2 regions of the Cytobacillus pseudoceanisediminis genome follow, and region 2 is predicted to be linked to the other one. Evidence: predicted binding sites of a transcription regulator. Region 2 holds the regulator's gene; the other holds the start of a gene.
The links. Region 2 encodes NrdR, which represses ribonucleotide reductase genes. Its sites were predicted from a motif close to AACACNATATATNGTGTT; they were not measured.
Positions count from the first base shown of each region.

Region 1 (8,075 bases), 290 kb from region 2:
ACGCCTTCTTACAGGAACCGTCTTATGCCTGAGGCCCCCAGGATGAGGGTCATGCAGACGTTGCCACAGGACGTGGCGCTCTCAGTCTGCGTTCCTTGAAAGGACAATCGCCTCCACATTTCGAGCAATCCTCCCAAAAAGGCAAAGAACGCCTTTCCGTGAGGCTTGTCTTGTGCTTGTCGGGGGTGGGCAAGGCGCTTCCGCTTTTCTTATGTTCCTGCAACAACTTCAAAAGATTTAAGGGGGACGAGTAAATGTCACAGTTAAAACGCACGCCTTTATTTGAGGTGTACAAAGATTACGGAGCAAAAACCATTGATTTCGGGGGCTGGGACCTTCCTGTTCAATTTTCAAGCATTAAAGAAGAACATGAAGCAGTCCGTACAAAAGCCGGGCTTTTTGATGTATCCCATATGGGTGAAATCGAAGTGAAGGGGACGGATAGCCTTAAATACCTTCAAAAAATGATGACGAACGATATTTCCAAATTAAAGAACTCAGGTGCTCAATATACAGCCATGTGTTATGAGAATGGCGGAACTGTTGATGATTTACTTGTCTATAAAATAGAGGATGATCATTATTTGCTGGTTGTAAATGCTTCCAATATTGAAAAGGACTTCAACTGGCTTCAGGACCATGCTGAAGGGAATGTGGAATTGAAAAACCTTTCTGAAGATATGGCACAGCTTGCGATTCAGGGACCGCTTGCAGAAAAAGTGCTCCAAAAGCTTGCTGGCACGAACCTGTCGGATATCGGATTTTTCAAATTCCAGCAGGATGTAGATCTGAATGGAAAGAAAGCGCTAGTCTCCAGAACAGGTTATACAGGAGAAGACGGATTTGAAGTTTATTGTGATGCCCAGGATGCAGTCGCATTATGGATTGAAATCCTTGAAGCAGGCAAAGAAGAAGGCGTGCTGCCATGCGGGCTTGGCGCAAGGGATACTCTTCGTTTTGAAGCCAACCTGGCACTCTATGGGCAGGAGCTCTCGCCTGAAATCACACCTCTTGAGGCAGGAATCGGCTTTGCTGTAAAAGTCAATAAAGAAGCTGATTTTATCGGCAAAGAAGTGCTTAAGAATCAAAAAGAAAATGGGGTTCCCCGCAAGCTGGCTGGAATTGAAATGATTGACCGCGGCATTCCGCGCCATGGCTATCCTGTATATAAAGGGGAAGAACTGATCGGGGAAGTGACAACAGGAACTCAATCTCCGACATTAAAAAAGAATATTGGCCTTGTTCTTATCAAGAAAGAGCATGCGGAGCCGGGAACTGATTTGGAAGTGGAAATCCGCGGCAAACGACTGAAGGCTAAGATTGCAGCAACACCTTTTTATAAAAGAGAAAAGAACTAACCGGGGGAGAAAATGATGAAACATCGCTATTTACCGATGACAGAGTCTGACCAGAAAGCAATGCTTGAAAAAATCGGCGTCAGTTCTGTGGAAGAACTATTCAGTGATATTCCCGAAAGTGTAAGATTTAAGGGTGAATATAAAATCAAGCCGGCAAAATCTGAGACAGCCTTACTGAAAGAGCTTACTAAAATGGCTCAGAAAAATGCTGATCTTCGTACAAATACATCTTTCCTTGGTGCGGGTGTTTATGATCATTACATGCCAATCATTGTTGATCATGTGTTATCCCGTTCAGAGTTTTATACTGCCTATACTCCTTACCAGCCAGAAATCTCCCAGGGAGAGCTCCAGGCAATTTTTGAATTCCAGACCATGATCTGTGAGTTAACAGGAATGGATGTTGCCAACTCATCTATGTATGATGGCGGAACAGCACTTGCTGAAGCAGCCATGCTAAGCGCAGGCAGCACACGCCGCAAGAAAATTCTTATCTCAAGCGCCGTTCATCCTGAATCTAAAGAAGTAGTAAAGACATATGCAAAGGGCCAATATATTGAAGTGATTGAAATTCCTCATAAGGACGGCATCACAGATCTTGAAGCTCTAAATGGAATGATTGGCGATGATATCGCAGCTGTCATTGTACAGTATCCTAACTTTTTTGGCAGAGTCGAGCCTTTACAAGAGCTTGAGGAGATTATCCATGCCCATAAATCCATGTTTGTTGTTTCAAGCAACCCGCTTGCTCTTGGCGCACTGACACCTCCTGGTAAATTCGGAGCAGACATTGTAGCAGGAGATGCCCAGGTTTTCGGAATTCCTACAGCTTTCGGAGGCCCGCATTGCGGATATTTTGCCGTTACAACCAAGCTAATGAGAAAAGTGCCGGGCCGTCTTGTCGGACAAACGGTAGACGATCAGGGGCGCCGCGGCTTCGTGCTTACTCTTCAGGCGCGTGAACAGCATATCCGACGCGATAAGGCAACCTCAAATATTTGTTCCAATCAGGCTCTAAACGCACTTGCGGCATCTGTAGCGATGACTGCTCTTGGCAAGAAGGGCGTAAAGGAAATGGCTGCTGCCAATATGCAAAAAGCCCATTATGCGAAACAGCAATTTAAGGCTGCCGGTTTTGAAGTTCCATTCGAAGGCCCTTCATTTAATGAATTTGTCATCAAATTGAATAAGCCTGTTAAAGAAGTAAATCAAAAGCTTCTTGATAAGGGCATTATTGGCGGCTACGATTTGGGCAGAGATTATGCTGACCTGAAAAATCATATGCTTGTTGCTGTAACAGAATTGAGAACGAAGAATGAAATTGATGCATTCGTTAAAGAAATGGGGGATTACCATGCATAAGGAAGATCAGCCACTCATCTTTGAATTAAGCACAGAAGGCCGTATCGGCTACAGCCTGCCTGAAATGGATATTCCAGAAATTGACCTGGGCGAACTTCTTCCCGAAGGCTACCTGCGAGAGGAAGAGCCTGAGCTGCCGGAAGTGTCTGAACTTGATATCATGCGTCATTATACTGCACTTTCAAAACGCAATCATGGCGTTGATTCAGGGTTTTATCCACTGGGCTCCTGCACAATGAAATACAACCCTAAAATCAATGAGAATGTAGCGCGCTTCAATGGTTTTGCCCACTTGCACCCGCTGCAGGATGAAAGCTCTGTTCAAGGTGCTCTGGAACTGATGTATGATCTGCAGGAGCATCTGATTGAAATTACGGGAATGGATGAGGTTACACTTCAGCCAGCTGCAGGAGCACATGGAGAATGGACTGGATTAATGATGATCCGTTCTTATCATGAAGCAAATGGCGATACAAAGCGCACTAAAGTAGTCGTTCCTGACTCTGCCCACGGAACAAATCCTGCATCCGCGACAGTCGCAGGCTTTGAAACAGTAACTGTTAAATCTGATGAAAATGGGCTGGTGGATTTAGAGGATCTAAGAAGAGTGGTTGGCGAGGATACTGCTGCCCTTATGCTGACTAACCCGAATACTTTAGGTTTGTTTGAAGAAAACATTCTTGAAATGGCTGAGATTGTTCACGGCGCCGGCGGGAAGCTATATTATGATGGAGCTAACCTGAATGCTGTACTTTCAAAAGCACGCCCTGGAGATATGGGATTTGACGTGGTTCACCTTAATCTTCATAAAACCTTTACAGGACCGCATGGCGGCGGCGGACCGGGATCAGGGCCAGTCGGGGTAAAAGCGGATCTGATTCCTTTCCTTCCAAAGCCTGTTTTGGTAAAGAACGGTGACCAATATGAATTTGATTATGACCGCCCGCAATCAATCGGCCGTGTAAAGCCATATTACGGAAACTTTGGAATCAATGTCCGGGCTTATACTTATATCCGTACTATGGGGCCAGATGGACTGAAGGCTGTTACGGAAAGTGCGGTATTAAACGCAAACTATATGATGAGAAGGCTTGCGCCATTCTTTGACCTGCCATTTGACAGACATTGCAAGCATGAATTCGTTTTAAGCGGCAAGCGCCAAAAGAAACTTGGCGTGCGTACATTGGATATTGCCAAGCGTCTTCTTGACTTTGGCTACCATCCGCCAACCATCTACTTCCCGCTTAACGTGGAAGAGTGTATTATGATTGAGCCGACAGAAACAGAATCAAAAGAAACGCTGGACGCTTTTGTCGACGCCATGATTCAAATAGCTAAAGAAGCTGAGGAAAACCCTGAGATTGTTCAGGAAGCACCTCACACAACAGTAATTGGCCGTCTTGATGAAACAATGGCTGCAAGAAAGCCGGTTCTTCGCTATCAAAAGCAATAAAACGAAAAAGGGTGTCCCTAAGAGGGCACTCTTTTTTTGCGTCTTATAGACTACTTGTGAACTCTGGGAAGGAATAGGGAAATTTGGGAATTTGCAGCGATTCCGGGGAATGGAATCGAAAACCTGGGCATGAAACAAGCTAAATGAGAAAAGAACAGCGGTTTTGGCGAATAGATTATATGATTGAACTTAGAAGAGGGGTTTCCAATCAATAGACCCCGTTAAAATAACGGGGTCTTTTTAAATATTGCTATTATTTTTTCGCTTTCACTTTTCCTGTCCATTTTTTAAATCCGCCCTGCAGGTGTGAAAGGTCTTTGTAGCCTTTACGATGCAAAAACTGGGCAGCTCTCGCACTTCTCATGCCGCTTTGGCAATATAAGTAGACTGGCTTGTCCGGACGCAATTCCTTCATGCGCATTTTCATTTGTGAAAGCGGTATATTGCGGGCACCTAAAATATGGCCGTTTTCAAATTCATTTGGTTCACGTACATCGATTAATTGGGCTTTTCTGTAGCCTTCTCTGAACTGGTCTTCCGTAAGCGTTTTAACAATTCGGCGCTGATAAAACCAGGTTATCACGGAATAGGTAATGATTGCACCCAAAATGATAAGAATGAAATAAAGTGTTTCCAATATGTCTTTCTCCTTTCACACATAGGTAAGCCAACTAATATTATATAAGCCTTTCCTAATAGGAGTAAAGGAAATCTGTTAAATTTGTTATGGAAATTCAACTTGCTTTAAATTTCACTGGAATTTTGGTAGACTATTAACCGCAAATGACTAGTTAAAGAATCTGAAAATGAGGGCTACATATGACTAAAGAGGTTTGGCGTTTTATCGATTCAAAAGAGGGGTCACCTTCTTTTAATATGGCTTTGGATGAGGCGTTGCTTGACTGGAACAGTGAGGGCAAAATGCCTCCTGTAATCCGTTTTTACGGCTGGAATCCGGCGACTCTTTCAATCGGCTATTTCCAAAAGGTTGAAAAAGAAATAGATATGGAAGCTGTGAAGCAGCATGGATTGGGATTTGTCCGAAGGCCTACAGGCGGAAGAGGCGTACTTCATGAACATGAACTCACATACAGTGTGATCGTACCTGAAGCCCACCCCGAAATGCCGAATACAGTAACTGAAGCATACAGAGTTATTTCGGAAGGGATTTTAAAAGGTTTTCACGGACTTGGGATGGAAGCTTATTTTGCAGTGCCGAAGACAGCTGAAGAAAGGGACTCTCTGAAAAATCCAAGATCTGCTGTTTGTTTTGATGCCCCCAGCTGGTATGAACTTGTTGTAGAAGGCCGTAAAGTGGCTGGGAGTGCACAAACAAGGCAAAAAGGGGTAATCCTTCAGCATGGTTCCATTTTGCTTGATTTGGATGAAGACAAGCTGTTCAGCTTGTTCAAATATCCGAATGACAGAGTCAAAGAGAGAATGCAAAAAGCTTTTAAGAATAAAGCTGTTGCTATAAATGAGCTGACAACTGAAAAAATTACCCTGGATCAAGCAAAAGCAGCTTTCAAAAAGGGATTTGAAGAAGGCTTGAATATTGAACTTGAACCTTACAAGCTTACAGATGAAGAAATGGCATATGTACAAAAAATCGCAAAAGAGCGATATGAAAGTGATGACTGGAACTATAAGAGATAAAAGCGGCAAAGTCGCTTTTTCTCTTTTTTTAATGAATAATTTTCCAATTGTTGCCCTGGAAAAGTGCAAGCTTCAAAATATGTTAAAATTTATCGTTAATTGTCGGAAATCGGCTATTAACTCTGTTTTTCTTTAAATTTTGGTATATTTTAAGTTTGACAAAATCACTTTTAGTTGAACTAGACACAATATGTAGTGGTGTCGAAAATATTTAGGACACTATATATTGATTTTGGGGTTTGAGGTATGATAACTTTAGGGTACTCTTTTAAAACAGATAGATTTACCCTATCTGCCAGAATACTTACACAAATTGATAATTGAATTTAGAAGGAGTTGTAACAATGTCTGTTGCTCTAGGACAAAAAATGAAATTGAACATTGATCGTTTAAACAAGGATATCCGTCTTTTTCCTCAGGTTCACCCTGTAACCCCAGATATGAAAATGACCCACAAAGGTGTTTCCCGCTTAGTTATGCTAGATCGTTACACCTTCAAAGACACCGAGAAAGTGACACTCACAAACGGTGACTTCGTCGTCCTCACAATCAAGGAAGATCCAAAATTTCCGGCACGAGGCTTAGGATTCATCCAGGATATTGACTGGGAAAACAAGACAGCCAAGGTTTTAGTCGAGGAAGACTACAGAGGAGTACTGGATGATCCGGAAGAATCGAGAACAGGCATTATTACAAAGCCTCTTGATGTAATCGAGAAACCCCTTGAAATCTTCTATGAGCAAATCGCCAAGCGTAACGCAACAGGCCTGGCATCTGTTGAGAAAACCGAAGAAAAAAGAAAAGAATGGTTTGAAAAGTTCTATCAGGAATTGAAAAACTTGAATTTCATTCCGGCTGGCCGCGTATTGTATGGAGCGGGTGCCGACACAGATGTTACGTATTTCAATTGCTACGTAATGCCATTCGTACAGGACTCCCGTGAAGGAATTTCCGAGCACCGAAAGCAGGTAATGGAAATCATGAGCCGAGGCGGAGGAGTTGGGACAAACGGTTCAACCCTAAGGCCGCGCAACACACTGGCTAAAGGAGTAAACGGCAAGTCATCGGGTTCAGTATCCTGGCTTGATGATATTGCGAAGCTTACACACCTTGTGGAGCAGGGAGGTTCCCGCAGAGGCGCTCAGATGATTATGCTGGCAGATTGGCACCCGGACATCATCGAATTCATCATCTCGAAAATGCAAAACCCAAGAATTTTACGATTCCTTCTTGAAAATACAAATGATGATACAATAAAAAAATATGCTAAAGAAAAATTAAAATTCACTCCATTTACTGAACAGGAAATAGCCATGTACCAGGGTATTATCAATTACAAGAGCATTCCCGGCTATGGCGGTTTCAGCGATAAAATCATACAGGATGCTGAAGAAAAACTGGCGACTGGCGGTACTTACAGTGTTCATAATTCTGAATTCCTGACCGGGGCAAACATTTCAGTCTGCCTGACAAAAGAATTTATGGATGCAGTTGAAAATGATGCAGAATATGAGCTTCGCTTCCCGGATGTTGAATCATATGATGCTGATACCATGAAAACCTACAACGAAGAATGGCATAAAGTCGGTGACGTCAGAGAATGGGGAAAACTTGGCTATAAAGTCCGTGTTCACCGCAAAATCAAAGCGAAAGAACTTTGGAACCTGATTAATATCTGTGCAACATACTCGGCAGAGCCAGGTATTTTCTTTATTGATAATGCCAATGACATGACCAATGCACAGGCTTACGGACAAAAGGTTGTAGCAACAAATCCGTGTGGCGAACAGCCTCTTGCACCATATTCAGTCTGCAACCTTGCAGCAGTGAACCTTGCAGAAATGGCAGATAAGGAAAATAAGACCGTTAATTTTGAAAAGCTGAAGCGTACTGTTGAAGTGGGAGTACGTATGCAGGACAATGTAATAGATGCTACACCATACTTCCTTGAAGAAAACAAAAAACAGGCATTAGGCGAGCGCCGTGTTGGTCTTGGCGTTATGGGGCTTCATGACCTGCTGATCTATTGTGAAACAGAATATGGTTCTGAGGAAGGCAATGTGCTGATTGACAAAGTCTTCGAAACCATTGCAGCCACAGCTTACAGAGCTTCTGTAGAGCTTGCGGAGGAAAAAGGGAGCTTCCCATTCTTAACAGGTGAAAATGCTGAAGAAACAAATCGCCTGCGCAAAGCTTTTACAGAAACAGGCTTCATGCAGAAAATGCCTGAGGATATCCGTGAATCC
Region 1 covers NZ_CP097349.1:106,823-114,897, forward strand. The annotation lists gene gcvT (glycine cleavage system aminomethyltransferase GcvT) at 255-1,358, shown strand; gene gcvPA (aminomethyl-transferring glycine dehydrogenase subunit GcvPA) at 1,374-2,720, shown strand; gene gcvPB (aminomethyl-transferring glycine dehydrogenase subunit GcvPB) at 2,713-4,173, shown strand; gene M5V91_RS00640 (rhodanese-like domain-containing protein) at 4,427-4,810, opposite strand; gene M5V91_RS00645 (lipoate--protein ligase family protein) at 4,993-5,829, shown strand; gene M5V91_RS00650 (vitamin B12-dependent ribonucleotide reductase) at 6,174-8,075, shown strand, end outside.
Region 1: the regulator NrdR is predicted to act here: its motif matches at 6,012-6,029, upstream of M5V91_RS00650 (vitamin B12-dependent ribonucleotide reductase).

Region 2 (8,075 bases):
CTAGACAAACTTGTGACCTCGAGGGGCTAGGCGCTGGAGCTGGATTCAGATTTTGCTCCTAAAACGGGTTATACACTTGAAAAAATAAAAAAACCCGTCCCTAAAAAAGGGACGAGTTGTATTTAACACGCGGTTCCACCCTACTTCTCGTTCTCTTAGAAGAAAAACGACTCTGTAGTAAGATAACGGTCTTTTCCCGCCAGCCCATTTCCTGGCTGGAGTTCAGAGGCGGTAAGCATTCGAATCGTGTTAGGAAGGTTTCAGCCCTGCCTTCCCTCTCTTTAAACCGTATCAGAATACCCATATCCTCATCGCAACTTTTGCTCGATTTTTATAATATGTACGTTATTATAGTTTGTTATTTCAGGAAAATCAAGGGTATCTTTTACATTTTTCATCATCGGCATAAGAATGGGCGTTTTGATAATTATAAAAGGCTTCAATAGAGCTTAATTCAAGTCTTTCTTCAAAAATATTGCGAATTGTTCTGACCAGCGGCTGCTCGAAATCATCTGAATACAGATAAATGGCTGAAGGTGCGATTGAGAGCAGCGGCGCAATCGTAACAGAATCCACGTATACAGGATGATTGGATAATAGCTTGCGGTCAATCATTCTTAATAGCTCTCCGCGTTTAATTTCGCACAAGTGCTCATCATAAAAATAAACACCTTCATCCATCACGACATGGATCGTATTAATCTTTGGCTGCTTTCCTGACAGGAAGTCCCTCAATGTATGAATAAACATCTGATATTCCTGCTCCATTTTATATTCATCGATGGAAACTTCAACGTATTTGGTCATTTCATTCATAAGCGGCCGCATTCGGAATTTTACAAAAGAATCAAAAGAAAAGGAAATGTTATTCTGAAACAGCTGATCAATTGCGCTCCTCAAGCTTTCTTTTACATCCAGGCCACTGACAAACGCAGCAAGATCCTCCCTGCTTCCTTCCAAAATAGAGTGAATGATTTCAAGAATCTGCTGCTGTTCACCTTCATCCTCATAATAATAATGCTCCATCAGTATCCGTTTAAACCAATCATCCTGCTTCTGGTTCACTATAAATTGAAAAAATACTTCCTTAACAATATTCAGGACATTGCCGTTATTTCCAGCAGAGACTCTGACTATATGTCGATCTTCAAAATGAAGAATATTATTATCACATTGACAAAAAGACTGCAGCTGCACATAAAGATGCTCATAAAAATTCCTCGCATCCGTGCTGCTTTGGAAAATGATTTCGATCAACCAAATCCCCCTTTATACAAATCTCTGTTCTATGTATATGGCGGACTTGGCCAAGTTAGAAGTGGGATTAGCCTTTTAGTGCATTAAACTATAAGAAAAGCGGAAGCGCCTTGCCCATGAAGGAACGCAGACTAAAAACGCCACGTCCTCCCAAAAGCTAATGCTTTCGGTCGTGCGATGTATACGCTGCCGAAGCTAGACAGTATCAAAGTTCAAAGGAATGATTTCTTACTTTATAACAAAAGCTGCCGGATACTTTATCGGCAGCTTTCAGATTATACTCTTCTGTTCGGTCCTTCTACAAGCACTGGTTCAGCAAGGTATTTAATGCGCTCCATGATTCTCCTTGCCTTCATTTTCTCTTCCTCTCCGCGCTGGCTGTAGGAGAGATGATGTTCAAGACCCTGCAGGTCGAAATTGGAAGTAAAGAAAGTTGGCAGGCTTTCCTGCATGCGGAACTGCAGAATCGGCCCTAAAATCTCATCCCTTGTCCAGCTGGACATGGTTTCTGCACCAATGTCATCAAACATTAAAACCGGTGCTTTTTTAATGGTTTCAATTTTGCTGTTAAGAGTTTGATCTCCAATTGAATTTTTCAATTCCCTGAATAGTTCAGGAACGTAGACAATCATGGAGGATACTTTCTGGCTTGCAAGCTTATTGGCGATAGCACCAAGCAAATAAGATTTTCCTACACCGAATTTCCCATAAAAATAAATTCCTTTTCCCTTGGATCCCGGCTGGTAGTCCATAACAAAAGATGCCGCCTTATCAACGGCCTCAATACGATCGTCATCATCATATATGGAATCAAAAGTGGCATGAAGGATATCAGATGGTACATATAAGCTCTGAATTAATTTTTCATTTCTCCGCTTCTCATCGTGCATGACCTTGCGCGGGCACTTATCATATTTCAGATCGACCGATCCTCTTTGAATCACAAGTTCCGGATGATAGCCCTGCATAAAGTTCACACAGCCCTCCAGGCTCGGACATTTATTGCACTCCTTGCTCTGCTGTGTATACTCAAAGAGTTTGCTAAGGCTCTTTTCAACCATCTCAGATGTCAATTCATCTTGATGAGTTTGGATAAAAGCCTTTACTTCAGGGTGATTAAGCGTTTGGTTTCTCATCATTTCATACCTTTTTTGAAAACCTTCATTGCCCGCAAGGCGCCTTAATGTTTCATTAATTTTCTCCATCAATCAGTCACCTCCTGTGAACGCAGTTTTTTTAATTTTTCATGAAGCTCCTTTTTCTTCATTTCCAGCTCATACTGATCCTTTTCGCTTATTTGCTGCTGGGGCTCTTTCTTTTTGGCTGATGAACTGCTTTTTTCATCAAACCAGTCCGGAAGCATCTCTGTCCTGATTGGCTTCTTTTTGTTACCGGTTGTGCTGGCTGTTTTCTTTCCTTCCGCCCAATCCAGGTATTGACGGTGTTCTTTCTTAGCTAAAGCTATAGCTTCCTGGGGTGTTTTTATTTTCTTTCTAGCCCAGTGGCCAGCTATTTTTTCTACGTAGCCTTTGGTCAATTTCATATCTGTTTTGAGCATAACATATTGAATCAGTACATTAATTACCCCTGGCAAAAGCTTTTGCTGAAACATGACATCTTCAATGATCTGCATATCGCCTTTTGATGGCTCTGCCCCTCCTGATATATCTTTTAATAGCTGCCTTGGTGAGGTGATTTCCAAATAACGGATCAACTCTTCTTCCTGCGTTTCAGGCTGTTTTTTATGAGTCTGATGGATGGCAGGCTGAACCCTGTCAATCAGGGATGGCAGCTGGTCCTGGTTTTGGAATTGATACCAGTCCCGTGCAGATTTTCTCAACTCATCAATGTTTATCTCATTATCTTCATTTACTGCGCTGATGACGATATTTTTCATTTGAATGGGGTCGATTCCGTACAAAAAGGCAAGATTGCTGATAGATTCCTTTACTTTAACTGTAATGGCCTTTTTCGGTACTAGTGATTCATTCAGCCCTGCCTGAAGCAGTTCAAAATTAAAATCTTCATTCCCGATTTGAATACCTTCCTGCTCCTGCCTTCCAATATACCCTTCCACCTCTGATTCATTCATCAGCTGCACCACTTCATCGTCAATCTCAAAAGAACCAGGGTGTCCTGATTGAAATACATCCTGAAAAGCCTTGGTTACTTCCTCATACCCTGTAGCTGTCTTCACCTTCTGTTCTGAGAAGAAGCGTTTAAGCCTCATAAATTGGTTTCTGCCCAATTTCTTATAAAGATAAATATTAAGCATGCCATCAAGGAAAAATTGTTCAGGTGTCAGCGGGGGAAGCAGTTCATAAATAAATGACCTTGTCTCTTCATCTTTGTTTACGTATACCTTTAAAAGTCCTATCCCTTCAAGCTTAAGGCGGGCTTCATATATATCCTTAAGCCCCATGTCCATGAAATTCATTAAACTATGGTGTGAATTAGAAGATGACCATAGCCGATTTTCTTCAAGTTCCGCCCATAATGTCATATATAAACTGAAGCACACAGAGCCAATGAGCGGCTGGTATAACAGCGTCAGCACTTTTCGGTCATAATCATGCAAAAGCCCGCTGGCTGCTACTGTATATCGATCAATGGGGAGCATCTCCTGCCAATGCTGGGCCATGGTATTTCACCTTTTTCTATTAAGAATATTTATCACATTGATTAATATCAAAAACATATACCGTAAAAAAAGAGCCAAAGAAATCCTTCAGCCCATCAAACTATTTCATTCGAAATCAGGGACAGCGGCAACTGACCTGATTTAAGAGTGTTCTTTTTTGATTAATTCTTTGAGTTCATCAATAAAAACATTGATATCTTTAAATTGCCTGTAAACCGATGCGAAACGAACATATGCCACATCATCCACATTTGCGAGCCTGTCCATGACCATTTCGCCAATTTCATCACTTTTTATTTCAGAGACACCGTTGCTGCGGAGCTCTTTTTCCACTTCAAAAGTAATGTCCTCCAGGTCCTTTAGGGCAACCGGCCTCTTTTCACATGCCTTAATAAGGCCTCTAAGTATTTTTTCCCGGCTGAATTCCTCTCTGGTGCCTTCTTTTTTCACAACAATTAAAGGAATTTCTTCCACTTTTTCAAAAGTCGTAAACCGGTACCCGCATTTCTCGCATTCCCTTCTGCGCCGAATGGATCTGCTGTCATCAACAGGACGGGAATCGAGAACACGGGTATTATTGTTTTGGCATGAAGGGCATCTCATACAATCAGCTCCGAATTCTTTTATAAGTAAGTTATTTTGCTGGCGTTAGATCAATTACCGAATTTTATTTGATACTCTTATCTTATAAAAAAGGAGTTGTCAGTACAAGTACAACTATTTATCTGCGTTTCTTGCAGAACCGAGAAAATCATGCCGTTTATTCACCTTTTCATAAATGGAAAGAACTTCTCCCTTAAGGATTGGGTGGACACCTGCCGGGGAGGATTGCTCAGTTGAGATATTGATATCTACAGCCGTTTCGAAAGGCCTGACAGTCACGACTGTGACAATGGCAAAACAAGCTTTATTTTTCTTAATTTCTGCTGCTATCTCGCCGCGTTCTCTGGAAATGCTGAGAATGTTCACATTCTGGTCTGCTTTAAATAAATCTTCAATCGTTTGCATCATTTGAGCTGTATTGGTTCTATAATATCTTGTAGTGAGCTCAGGATCAGAGTGGTTTTCATTTGTTTCACACTGCTTTTTATAGCGGCTGGCAAGCTGCCTGAAAATAGACATCCTCTTTCCTCCGATATTTATTATGTATCCTTATTGTACTATTTTTGAGGAAGATACTAAAGGTAGTGGCAGAGTATTAAACAAAATAAAAAGAGGTGTATTGAATACACCTCTGGATTGCCTAAGATCATTCTGTTATTAAAGTACTTGAGCTTGTTTAACTTGAACTGGACCCATACCGCGAGGAATTTCGATATTCTCACGCGTTTGAGCTCCTAACGATTCTGCAATAAAGTCTGCAGCGATGTTAGGGTCAAGATCTCCACACGTATACACATCAATGCTGGCATAGCCATGCTCCGGGAAGCTGTGAATAGTTAAATGAGATTCAGAGATGATAACCACTCCGCTTACACCCTGTGGTGCAAATTTATGAAATGCAACCTCGCGAATTTCAGCACCAGATTTTAATGCAGCATTTACGAATGTCTGCTCAATAAAATCCATATCATTTAACTTTTCAAAATCGCATCCCCAAAGTTCTGAGATTACGTGACGACCCATAGTTTCCATATTCAAATTTCCCCCTTTAAACTTTTAAGCTATTAATTAATGAAATTCCAGATTTAAACTGGTCCATAACTACCACGGGGAAAGTTAGTCCAGAGAGGTCCTAACCCTTTAAGTAGCTACCATACCAAAACCTCGGAGAAGTTCACGAGGATTAGTATACTTTGTTTAATTTCTTTTTGCAACACATTGTTTTACATTTTTTTTGGCAAAATTTCTGAAGGCTTTGTCCTTCTCAGGATTTAATTCTGTCCAATAAAAGGAGCCTGCCGGGGAATGGCAGGCTTTAAGGGTATGGGTAGTTTTATATTAAGAGAAATTGGCGATTATCCAATTTTTACTGCAGATGCCTGGAAAAGTTCCTGTGCAACAAATTTTGTTAAGTCTACAACACGGCAGGAATAACCCCACTCATTATCGTACCATGCAAGTACTTTTACTTTGCTGGTGCCGATTACCATTGTAGATAATCCATCGATGATGGCAGAGTGTTCATTTGTGTTGAAATCAATTGAAACCAATGGTTCGTCAGTAATATCAAGGATACCGTGCAGCGATCCCTGTGAAGCAGTTGCAAATGCCGCATTCACTTCTTCTAATGTAACGTCGCGCTTTAAGTCCACTACGAGGTCAACTAATGAAACGTTAGGCGTTGGGACACGGAGTGCCATTCCATGCAATTTGCCCTTTAAGTGAGGCAATACCAGCGACAAAGCTTTAGCGGCACCAGTGGAAGTCGGGATTATGGACTGTCCGCAAGCACGCGCCCGGCGTAAATCCTTATGCGGGTTATCAATATTTTTTTGGTCGTTTGTATATGCATGAACTGTTGTCATAAGTCCGTTTTCAATGCCAAATTGTTCATCAAGGACTTTTGCAACAGGTGCAAGACAGTTTGTTGTACATGAAGCATTAGAAATAATATCATGTTCTTCAATTTTTAATGCGCTTTCATTTACGCCCATAACAATAGTCACATCTTCATTTTTTCCAGGAGCAGTCAGAATTACTTTTTTAGCTCCGGCTTCAAGGTGAAGAGCTGCTTTATCACGTGAATTGAACTTTCCTGTTGCTTCAATGACGATATCGATGTTCAATTCTTTCCACGGAAGCTCTTCAGGATTTCGGCTGCTGACAAGCTTAACACTTTTTCCGTTCACCACAATAGCATTGTCTTCAGGAACAACACTTCCTTCGAATGGTCCGTGGTTTGTATCATATTTAATTAAGTGTGCCAAAGTTTCAGCTGGATAACTTGCATTTATGGCAACCACTTCAAGATTTTCATCAAGGATGGCTTTTCTAAAAACCATACGTCCAATTCTTCCAAAACCGTTAATCGCTATTCTCGCCTTCATGTTACGGCCCCTTCCGCATTAGTGTTATACTTTTTGTTACCCTAAGATGTAATTAGTATAACATATTAAAAATCATTTGTGATGAATTAAATGCGGATTTTTTAATGTTTAACAATTCAGAAATATAAACCCTTTACTTTCACCATGTTTTATGGGGTAATGGTCTAAAAATCAGAAACATAAAGTTTATTTTTGTCATACTAATTGGGTATTAAATGCAACAAAAAAGAGCCCGTGACAGGCCCTTAGATAGCATTCCATTTTCTTAAAATATCCCACAATTGTTTCTCTGTTTCTTCAATCCTGCCATTATTATCGATTACAGCATCGGCCAATGCCTTCTTTTCTCTTAAAGGCATTTGGGAATGAATTCTTGCCATTGCTTCTTTCTCGGAAAGCTGATTTCTTTGCATCAGCCTCTGCAGCTGTATACCTTCATCTGCATAAACTAATAATGTTTTGTCGCACATGTATTGTAATTTACTTTCAAATAAAAGCGGTATATCTAAAATAATCATCTGTTCATTACGGCTGATTGCTTGTTCCTTTTTGGCTGTCATTCTTTTGCGGACAGCAGGATGTACAATGCTATTTAAGGCTTTCCGCTCTTTTTCATCATGAAAAATAATGGAGCCCAGTTCCGCACGATCAATTGAACCGTCTTTGAGCAGAACCCTTTCCCCAAAATGACGGACAATTTCCTGATAAGCTTCCTCTCCTTTTTCAACAGCTAATCTGGCTTCTATATCCGCGTCGATTACAGTGTATCCTTTTTCGATGAGGAGAGATGAAACGGTGCTTTTCCCGCTTGCAATCCCGCCTGTCAAACCTACAGTCAGTGACATAGTGTGTTCCTTTCATATAAAATGCTAGATTTTTAATATCCCGATTACGATTAAAATAATTCCAGGGATGAATGAGAACTTATGGACCCACCCGCTTTTGGAGAAGAGGGATCCTACTTGCATTCCCATAAACACAAACAGAGAACTCATAACGGCGACTGTCATTGCCAGGTAGAAAGGCGAGTACCCAAGCATAGCTGCACCGATCCCAGCTCCGAAAGCATCAAGGGATAAAGCGAGCCCGAGCATCAGTGCTTCAATTCCTGTGATGGTTCCGGATTTGTCAAAATCAGCGGACATCGGCTTTTTCAGGATATTAATGACAAGCCCAAGAGATTTGAT
Region 2 covers NZ_CP097349.1:5,166,571-5,174,645, reverse strand. The annotation lists gene ytxC (putative sporulation protein YtxC) at 373-1,257, opposite strand; gene dnaI (primosomal protein DnaI) at 1,533-2,462, opposite strand; gene M5V91_RS27525 (replication initiation and membrane attachment family protein) at 2,462-3,898, opposite strand; gene nrdR (transcriptional regulator NrdR) at 4,040-4,501, opposite strand; gene M5V91_RS27515 (hypothetical protein) at 4,616-5,020, opposite strand; gene speD (adenosylmethionine decarboxylase) at 5,159-5,533, opposite strand; gene M5V91_RS27505 (glyceraldehyde-3-phosphate dehydrogenase) at 5,857-6,888, opposite strand; gene coaE (dephospho-CoA kinase) at 7,134-7,733, opposite strand; gene ytaF (sporulation membrane protein YtaF) at 7,758-8,075, opposite strand, start outside.